Regions from separate parts of the Arthrobacter sp. SLBN-112 genome, predicted to be linked through region 2. Evidence: riboswitches for the same ligand, from Rfam matches in the RefSeq annotation. Region 2 holds a riboswitch; each other region holds the start of a gene.

Region 1 (3,270 bases), 330 kb from region 2:
CGAACCATTGGCTGCGCGGCACCACCTGGGCGTTGTGCGCGACGGCGACACCCAGTTTCCTGCCGTCCGCCGCCTGGCCATTGGGAGCCAGCGGCCGCCCGGTCACCTGGCTGACGAGCGTGGTGATAGAGGCGCCGTCTGCCACCGTATGCGGGTTTCCGTTGAGGGTGATATTCACGCTGTCTCCTTCATGTGGGGGCTTGGGGCGGCAGCCGCCGGCCTGGAAAAACGGTCCGGGCTGAACGGCGCCCAGCGGGGATCGGCGGCGCCGTCGAGCAACGCCGTGCAGATGGCCGCGGCAGCGGGGGTGAGCAGCACCCCGTGCCGGAAGAACCCGGTGGCGATGATGAGCCCCGGGACGTGCCCGTCCCCGGGATCGCGGGATCCCGGGGACACCGCCACCCGGCCCAGCAAGGGTGCATTGTCGGGGGTCCCGGGCCGGGCCCGTGCGGTGCACTCCAGGAGTTCGAGTTCGGCGACGGCGGGAACCAGCGCCTGGGCGTCCCGGAGCAGCTGGTACACGCTGCCCGCGCTCACGGCGTCGGAGAGCGCGTCCTCCCGCTGGGAGGCTCCAATGACCACTGTGCCGTCCTGCCGGGGGACGATGTACACCGGGATCCCGTGGACAAGCCCGCGCACCGTGGCGGTCACCAGGGGGCGCAGGTGCTGCGGCACGGAAAGGCGCAGGATGTCGCCGTGCACTGGCCGCAGCGGCAGTTCAAGGCCATCGGGCAGGCCGTCAAGGGATCCTGCGTGCAGGCCGTTGGCCACCACCGTTTCCCCCGCAACCACAGTGCCGCCACCGGCAAGGCGCACCCCAGCCACCGCCCCGCCCTCCCACAGCAGCCCGGCCGCGCGTTCCGGTACGGCATACCCGTCACCGGCACCGGCAACCGCCAGTTCCGGGGTTGCGCGCGCCGCTCCGGCGAGGGCCAGGCGCAGGGACGCTATCAGGCGCCTCGGGTCCACCTGGTGGTCGGCCGGGGTGTCCAGCGCGCACGAGATCGCGGGACTCAGCAGTGGTTCGCGGCCGCGGGCTTCGCGCACGGTCAGCGGTTCGACTTCAAGGCCGTTGGCCTGCTGGACGGCACGCAGGTCCATCAATGCCCTCCGGTCTGCGGCGTCGATGCCCACGGCGAGAGGTCGGCGTCGTCAGGTATCCGGTCCCGGCACCGGCCGCGGTGGCGACGCCGGCGGCGAACCCCGGCCAACGCGATGATGCCTCGGTCATGAGGTCCAGGAGGTCCTCTTCCTGGTAATGCAGCTCGCTGACGGGGGCCAGCATGCCGGCAGCGGCCCAGCTGGCGCCGGCGCCGGGCGCGTCATCGATGAGCACGACGGACCGCCCGGACCGCTGGATTTCCCAGGCGATTCCGTGTCCCACCACTCCCGCGCCGATGACGGCGACGTCGGCCCGGATGGCATCGCCGGCGGACCCGGCGAGGGCGTTGCTCGCGGTAGGCATGGTGTGGTTCCTTCCCTACGCCGGTATTAGCCGGATCAGGTCAAGCGGTCGGCTCTGACGCCCTCTCAGCCCGGTGCTTTGTGACAGCTGCCGCGGGCTCCCGCAGTACCACCCCAGTTTAGAGGAACTAGGCTGGCAGGCATGAATATGTCCCCCTCATCTGTTCCTGCCCTCGAGGCGGCCCGCCTGTACCTCTGCACGGATGCGCGGCGGGACCGCGGCGACTTTGCCCGGTTCGTGGATGCCGCGTTCGCCGGCGGCGTGGACATCATCCAGTTGCGCGACAAGTCCATCGAGGCTGCAGAGGAACTGGACCTGCTGGCGGTCTTGAAGGAGACGGCGGTGCGCCATGGGCGGCTGTGGGCCGTCAATGACCGCGCGGACATCGCGGTTTTGTCCGGGGCACCGGTATTCCACATCGGCCAGAAGGACCTTCCGTTGGCGGCGGCCCGGACGCTGGTCAACGGCAACGCAGCCATCGGGCTCTCCAGCCACAGCCCCGACCAGGTGGATGCCGCCCTCACAGCAGCTGCCGGCCCTTCCCACCTGGACTACTTTTGTGTGGGCCCCGTCTGGGCCACGCCCACCAAACCCGGCCGGACCGCCGTCGGGCTGGAATTGGTGAAGTACGCCGCCCAAGCTTCCATGGAGGCGTCAGACCCGGTGCCGTGGTTCGCCATCGGCGGCATCGACCACGGGAACGTGCACCAGGTGGCGGAGGCGGGTGCCCGCAGGATCGTAGTGGTCCGCGCCGTTACCGAAGCCCCGGATCCCGCGGCCGCTGCCGCTTCCCTGCTCGACGCGCTGGACGCCGCCGCACCCGGGCCTGCATAATCCCAGGACTTGGAGTTACGCTGACTTTTGTGTCACATCATCGGTTGGCTCCCAATGTCCGCGACCATCAAAACGCCCTGGAAGAGGCTCTGGGTTCGTTGCGGACAGAACTCGAACTGCCGGGCCCCTATCCGGAAGCGGCCCTGGAAGACGCACGCGCCGCCGTGGCATCGCTGAAGCTGCCGGCCTATGACCTGACCGCTGTCGCGTTCGTGACCATTGACCCGGCCTCGTCCACGGACCTGGACCAGGCCGTGTTCATCGAACCGGGCGGGAGCGGCTACCGCGTACTGTACGCGATTGCCGATGTACCAGCCTTCGTTGCACCGGGAGGTGCGCTGGATGCCGAAACCAGGCGCCGCGGACAAACGTTCTACGCTCCGGACGGCCGTATTCCGTTGCACCCGGAAGTAATCAGTGAAGGTGCCGGGAGCCTGCTTCCGGGCCAGGAGTGTTCGGCCTTCGTCTGGGATTTCACGCTCGACGCCGACGCGGAAGTTTTGTCAGTTGGCGTCCGGCGGGCGCGGATCCGCAGCCGCGACAAGCTCAGTTACAAGGGTGCGCAAACCGACCTGGACGCCGGCACGGCTCCCCCGGTGCTGGAACTACTCCGGGAGGTAGGCCGGAAACGGGTTGCGCTGGAGCGGGGACGCGGGGGCGCCAGCCTCAATATGCCCGAGCAGGAAATCGTGCAGTTGCCCGACGGCGGCTACCGGATTGATGCGGTCCCGCAACTTCCCGTGGAGGATTGGAATGCGCAGATCTCGCTGATGACGGGTATGGCTGCCGCCAACCTCATGTTGGAGGGAAAGGTGGGCATCCTGCGCACCATGCCGGCCCCGGGATGAACGGTCGCTGAGGCATTTCCGGCTGCAGACCGAAGTGCTGGGCAGGCCGTGGGACGGAGAAGTCAGCTACGGCGAGTACCTGCGGTCGCTGGATCCCACCGATCCCCGCCAGCTGGCCATCAT
Region 2 (3,270 bases):
CCTTGCGCGGGCCCGCGCCGCGGCTGTTCCAGACGTTCATGGCCATGTGGTGGTGGTACCGGCCCGCGGATACGAACAGTGCCTGCCCATGCCAGCCCGCCGTCTTTTCGAAACCGAGGGTGCCCACGTAGAAGTCGCGCGCCGTCTGGACGTCGCCCACCTGAAGGTGGACGTGGCCTACGCCGGCGGCCGTCACGCGCTGGCCTTCGAGCGATTCCTCCGTGAGGTGTTGCTCCAGGTAGCGCTGCGGGGGCAGCGCCAGGCTGTCCATCACCACGTCCGTCCCGTTCCAGGACCAGTTGCTGCGCGGGCGGTCCCAGTACAGCTCGATGCCGTTGCCTTCAGGGTCGGTGAAGTAGAAGGCCTCGCTGACCAGGTGGTCGGCGCTGCCGGTGAAGGACATCGGCTCGTACTGCGCCGCGGTGGCGATGGTGGCAGCGAGGGAGGCCTGGTCCTCAAACAGGAGTGCGGTATGGAACAGGCCGGCCTCTCCCCTGCCGGGCAGGTTCAAGCCGGGCGCGGGGGCCAGATGGACCAGGGGGCGGCCAAGACGGCCCAGGTACAGTCCACCGTCCCGTTCAGCCACCACCTCGAGGCCCAGTGCGCGCTGGTAGTAGTCGGTCATGACCTTCATGTCCCCCACCTTGAGCATCACCGTGCCCATGGCGAGGTCGGCAGGAAGCAGGTCCTGGCTGTTGGCTGCTGCGGTCATTGGAGGCTCCTTGTGCTGGCGGCCGTCCCGATGGCGGCCTGTCACACATTAAAATTACTTGAAGCTTCAATTTATTCCAAGTCCTGCGCCGCACTTTCGATCAGCGGATGATGCGGCCGCAGAGCACCACGTGATCCAGTCTGCTGATGGTCTCCGGGACCGCCCGTGGATCTTCACGGCACACGATGACGTCGGCGCGCGCCCCTTCTTCCAGGCCGTCCGCTCCGAGCCAGCGGCGGGCCGCCCAGCACGCCGCATCCAACGCTGCCGCCATCGGCAGCCCCGCGAAGTGCAGGGCGAGGATTTCGTCCGCGATCCGGCCATGGCGGATGACGCTGCCGGCGTCTGTTCCGGCGAAGATGCGCACGCCCGCAGCATGGGCCTGCGCCACGCGCTCCAGCCTCCGCTCCCAGAGGGAGCGCATGTGGGCTGCATAGCGTGGAAACTTTGGTTCCGCCTGCGCGGCAATGTCCGGGAACGTGGCGATATTGATGAGGGTGGGCACGATCGGCACGCCTTGTTCGGCGAACCGGGGCAGGTGGCGTGGCAGCAGCCCGGTGGCGTGCTCGATGCAGTCAATGCCGGCGTCGAGCATCTGGTCCAGGGTGTCCTCGGCGAAGCAGTGGGCCGTCACCCGTGCGCCTTCGTCATGCGCCGCACGGACGGCGTCACGGACGACGGCGGCGGGAAAGGAGGGCGCCAGGTCCCCGGCGCCGCGGTCGATCCAGTCCCCCACCAGTTTGACCCAGCCATCCCCGTCCCGGGCCTGCTTGCGCACGGCCTCAACGAGGCCCTCGGGTTCGACTTCGTGGGCGAAGCCGCGCAGGTAGCGGCGGGTCCGGGCGATGTGCCTTCCGGCGCGGATCAGCACCGGGAATTCCTTGCCGCCCTGCATCCAGCGGGTATCGGCGGGCGAGCCCGCATCACGGACCAGGAGTGTCCCGGCGTTGACGTCGGCCAAAGCTTGTTCCTGCGCCACGGCGGCCTCCACCGGACCGGCCGGGCCCAGCCCGATGTGGCAGTGGGCGTCCGCGAAGCCCGGCAGCACCCAGCCGTCAAGCACCCGGTCAGGTGGCGTGGCGGGCCGGTGGAAGGTGAGCCTGCCGTCCACCGACCAGAGTCCATGCCGCACCCGGTCCGGCGCAGCCAGGACGGGTCCGCGAAAGTGAATGATTCCAGCCATCCGGGCATCCTTTCGTTGCCCGGTCAGGCTAGCATCATCGATTGTTACAACGGACTTCCGGAGGGCTGTGGTAGCTTCGTTGCTGACCACACGGGTGCCCTTGCACGGGCTGAGATCGGGCTGACGCAGTCTGCGACCGTTGAACCTGTCCGGGTAATGCCGGCGAAGGAAGTGAGTATTCCCTTGAGTACACAAAACACCCAGTTGAACCCTGCCCGCACGCTGTCCGGTTCCGATTCTGCCGGCGCCCCCGGCACCGGATCCACGCCGCAGGTGACGCAGTCCCTGAAGTCGCATTCCCTGGCCTGGATCGACGATGCCGCTTCCGGAATCCGGGTCCCGGTGACGGAAATCGCCCTCGAGCCATCGCCGAACGGCCGGCCGAACCCTCCCTTCCGGACCTACCGGACGGCCGGCCCAGGCAGTGATCCCGTGCGCGGCCTGCAACCCTTCCGCGCCGAGTGGATCGAGGCGCGCGGGGACACGGAAGCCTACAGCGGCAGGGAACGCAACCTGCTCGACGACGGACGCTCGGCCGTGCGCCGCGGTGCAGCCTCCGCGGAGTGGAAGGGCGCCCGGCCGGTGCCCCGCCGCGCCGTCGACGGCAGGACGGTGACCCAAATGCACTACGCCCGGCAGGGCATCATCACGCAGGAAATGCGCTTTGTGGCGCTGCGGGAGAACTGCGACGTGGAACTGGTCAGGAGCGAGGTTGCCGCCGGGCGCGCCATCATCCCGAACAACATTAACCACCCCGAGTCCGAGCCGATGATCATCGGCAAGGCCTTCCTGGTGAAGATCAACGCCAACATCGGCAACTCGGCGGTGACGAGCTCCATCGCAGAGGAGGTTGACAAGCTCCAGTGGGCCACCCAGTGGGGCGCCGACACGGTCATGGACCTGTCCACGGGCGACGACATCCACACCACCAGGGAATGGATCATCCGCAACTCCCCCGTCCCGATTGGAACCGTCCCGATCTACCAGGCGCTGGAAAAAGTCAACGGCGAGGCCAACGCGCTGACTTGGGAAATCTTCCGGGACACCGTCATTGAGCAGTGCGAACAGGGCGTGGACTACATGACCATCCACGCCGGTGTGCTGCTGCGGTACGTCCCGCTCACGGCCAACCGGGTGACGGGCATCGTCTCGCGCGGCGGCTCCATCATGGCCGGCTGGTGCCTGGCCCACCACCAGGAAAACTTCCTCTACACGCACTTTGACGAACTCTGCGAAATCTTCGCCAAGTACGACGTCGCGTTCTCCCTGGGCGACGGTTTGCGCCCCGGGTCGACGGCGGACGCCAACGACGCTGCCCAGTTCGCCGAACTCGACACCCTCGCCGAACTCACGCAGCGCGCCTGGGAGTTCGACG
Region 3 (3,270 bases), 1.5 Mb from region 2:
TCCACATGCTCATCGAAGTAGTGGGTAACCTCGGCGCCGAAACCGTGCCGGCGGAATCCGTTACCGTAGAACCGGTTGGGCTGGGAGGACGTCATTTCGTAGATCGCCAGGTGGCCGGTGATGGCACCCCGGAGCCGCCGGTTCAGGCCGCAGAGCGACATGAGGTTAACGGTGGCGAGGGAGACTGCGGGGACGGCATCAACGTAGGCGCCGTACCTGTCGTCGAGGCCCAGGCCGCGCATGGTCCGGGCGAACAGCGCGCTGTGCATCCGCTCGGGCCGGCCGCCACCGTATTCGTCCGCCTGGATTTCCACCAAGGCCGCCTTGGGCCGTCCGCTGAGCCGCGGAATGGCCCATGTGTGCGGATCGGCTTCCTTCAGCTGGTACACCGACTTGTGGACCAGGAATTCCCGGAGCTGCTCCAGGCTTGCCTTCCTGGCAACGTAGCGGGAGAGGCTGGGACCGGTGTCCATGGCGGCGAGGCCGAACAGGACGTCGGCTACTTCGTCGCTGGTTATGGCGCCGCGGTCGGGCAGTTCGAAGTCTCCGGCCGCCTGGTGTGCGGCAGCGCGGAGGGCCGCCTCGAACGGTTCCTCGACCAGCTGCCGGACCCTGATCAACGCCGGCTCCCACTCCCAGTTGTCCGAGACGCTGTCCAGGCCGGAGTAATGGAGCTCGTAGAGGCAAAAGAGTGCCAGTTGGATGTCCTCGTCCCCAATGATGTCACCGGTGCCGGCCACCTGCCGCGCCGCCAGGCGGTAGAGCCGGTCCAGCTCCGTCCCTGCGGCACCCGGTGCCTGGGCCAGGACTGTGAACAGGGCGCTGGTGAGGGGGCCTCTGGTGTCCGGGATTCTCATGGTGCTCCTTGGCCTGCCGCGGGGACGGGAACGAACGCCGGACCGCCATGGTGACTCCCATGCCCTGTCCTCTCGAAACCCGGGAAACAATATAGTAAGCATGGTTACTAATAAAACCTAAGCAGGCTTTGCGCAGAGGCTCCTGCAGGTCCACTGGCGCCCGGGCAGGCAGCGCTCAATAGGGGTAGGCAACCGGACGGCATTCTGGCGGGGCTCGGTTCCAGCGAGCCCTCCGGCTGGGCGCCCGCCGAATCCGGATCGTATCCTGTCACATCCGGTGGAATGGCGCTCACAGCCCGCTATCCACCCCTGCCAGGTGTAAACTTGACCACGCCCGGAAGGGCAATCAAAAGCCTTACCCAACGAACAACAACACCAATAACGACAGGGGAGCGCCGCCGTCGGACAACCTGGCTTGCCAGGAACCGCAGGTGGGCGCTGAGAGTGCGGAACAGCCGCAGACCCTCGAACCTGATCCGGTTAGTACCGGCGCAAGGGAGTCGAGTTCTCAAAGTGCCGCGGCTGCACGGCAACAGCCGTCAGCCGGGTCCACTTTCCCCTCCTGTTTCCCAGGAGGATCACATGAGTACTGCAGCAATCAAGAAGACCACCAGTAAGTCCTGGCGCGTCGTGGACATCGTCGTCGCCGCGCTGGTGGCCATCGCGGGCGGCGTCATTTTCTGGGCATGGGACCAGGGAGCAGCCGCGCTGTCTGCCCCCATGAACGCCGCCTACCCGCCCCTGACTGGGCTGCTGGCGGGTGGCTGGATGATTCCCGGCGTGCTGGGGATGCTCATCATCCGCAAGCCCGGTGCCGCCCTGTTCTGTGAAACCGTGGCCGCCACCGGGGAACTCCTCATGGGTTCCCAGTACGGCGCCTCGGTTCTCTTCTCCGGCTTCATCCAGGGCCTCGGCGCCGAAATCATCTTCGCCATCTTCGTGTACCGCAAGTTCAACCTGCCCGTATCCCTGCTGGCCGGCGCCGCGGCTGGATTCTTCTGCGGACTGAATGACTCGTTCGCGCCGTGGGGCTGGAATATCGCCTACTCCGGTGCGGACAAGCTGGCCTACATCGTGTTGACCACCGTCTCCGGTGCCATCCTCGCCGGTGCCCTGTCCTGGCTCGCCACGCGCGGGCTGGCGCGCACCGGCGTGCTGAGCTCCTTCGCGTCCCGCAAGGCCGCTACGGAGCCTGTCTTCTCCTGATGGCACCAGCCCAGGGCGCCGTCCGCCCCGCCGCCGTCACGGCCCGGGGCTGGGGCTGGCGGCATGCCGGCCGGGCAAAACCTGCCGTCCATGCCCTCGACCTGGACATCAGCCCCGGCGAGCGGGTGCTCCTGCTCGGTCCCTCGGGTGCCGGGAAGTCAACGCTGCTGCATGCCCTCGCCGGGGTGCTGGGTGATATCAACGACGACGGCGAGGCCGGCGACGCGGACGAGTCCGGTTCATTGCTGGTTGACGGCGCCCGGCCCCGGGACAGGCGCGGCCGGTCCGGCCTCATGCAGCAGGACCCGGAGACGCAGGTGGTCCTCTCCCGGGTCGGGGACGACGTCGCCTTCGGCGCCGAGAACCTTGCCGTGCCCCGCGACGCCATCTGGGCGCGCGTGCACGAGGCGCTTGCCGACGTCGGGCTGTCCCACCTCCCGCTGGACCACCCGACGTCGGCCCTCTCCGGCGGCCAGAAACAGCGCCTGGCGCTGGCCGGCATCCTCGCGATGCGCCCGGGGCTGATCCTGCTGGACGAACCCACCGCCAACCTGGACCCGGACGGCGTGCTGGAGGTCCGCGACGCCGTGGCGCGCTGCCTGGACAAGACCGGAGCCACCCTGGTGGTGGTGGAGCACCGGGTCTCCGTGTGGAAGGACCTGGTGGACCGGATCGTGGTCCTGCAGCCGGGCTCCGCCTCGGATCCCGCCGTGCTCCTGGACGGGCCCCCGGACCGGGTGCTCAGCGAAGCCCGGGCCATGCTGACGGCCGCCGGGGTGTGGGTGCCGGGGTACGTGCCGGCAACCCGCCGCCGGGCGGACGTCCCGGCCGCCGGAACCGGCAACCTCCTGCTGGCAGCCGAAGACCTCGGCGTCTCCCGCGAGCGTCCCCGCCGCAAAGGCTTCCGGAAAATCCCGCCGGTTCCGGTCCAGGAGGGTGTTGCCGCGCAGGTCAGGGCCGGCCAGGCTCTGGCCGTCACGGGCCCCAACGGCGCCGGGAAATCAACGTTCGCGCTAACCCTCGCGGGGCTCCTGGAGCCGGTGTCCGGAAAAGTGTCCGCCACGGTGGACCTCAGCCGCGGTGCCGGGATCGACCCCTACACGTGGAAGGCCGAGCAGTTGATCTCGAGGGTGGGCACCGTGTTCCAGGAGCCGGAGCACCAGTTCGTGACCGGCAAGGTGCTGGATGAGCTGCTGTTCGGGCCGCG

Evidence for each region. A riboswitch is a leader RNA that binds a small molecule or an ion and turns the genes downstream of it on or off. The one in region 2 is predicted to bind thiamine pyrophosphate.
Region 1: linked by a shared signal. The riboswitch ahead of thiO (glycine oxidase ThiO) and the one ahead of thiC (phosphomethylpyrimidine synthase ThiC) in region 2 are both predicted to bind thiamine pyrophosphate.
Region 3: linked by a shared signal. The riboswitch ahead of QF050_RS05365 (ECF transporter S component) and the one ahead of thiC (phosphomethylpyrimidine synthase ThiC) in region 2 are both predicted to bind thiamine pyrophosphate.

The regions. Positions count from the first base shown of each region.
Region 1 is NZ_JAUSXY010000001.1:2,285,907-2,289,176, reverse strand. It holds gene thiS (sulfur carrier protein ThiS) at 1-178, opposite strand, end outside; partial or broken gene thiO (glycine oxidase ThiO) at 175-1,465, opposite strand; TPP riboswitch at 1,460-1,579, opposite strand; gene thiE (thiamine phosphate synthase) at 1,613-2,299, shown strand; partial or broken gene QF050_RS10800 (RNB domain-containing ribonuclease) at 2,329-3,270, shown strand, end outside.
Region 2 is NZ_JAUSXY010000001.1:2,620,657-2,623,926, reverse strand. It holds gene QF050_RS12290 (VOC family protein) at 1-712, opposite strand, end outside; gene QF050_RS12285 (amidohydrolase family protein) at 813-1,895, opposite strand; TPP riboswitch at 1,976-2,083, shown strand; gene thiC (phosphomethylpyrimidine synthase ThiC) at 2,079-3,270, shown strand, end outside.
Region 3 is NZ_JAUSXY010000001.1:1,154,181-1,157,450, forward strand. It holds gene QF050_RS05360 (iron-containing redox enzyme family protein) at 1-857, opposite strand, end outside; TPP riboswitch at 1,234-1,373, shown strand; gene QF050_RS05365 (ECF transporter S component) at 1,440-2,063, shown strand; gene QF050_RS05370 (ATP-binding cassette domain-containing protein) at 2,063-3,270, shown strand, end outside.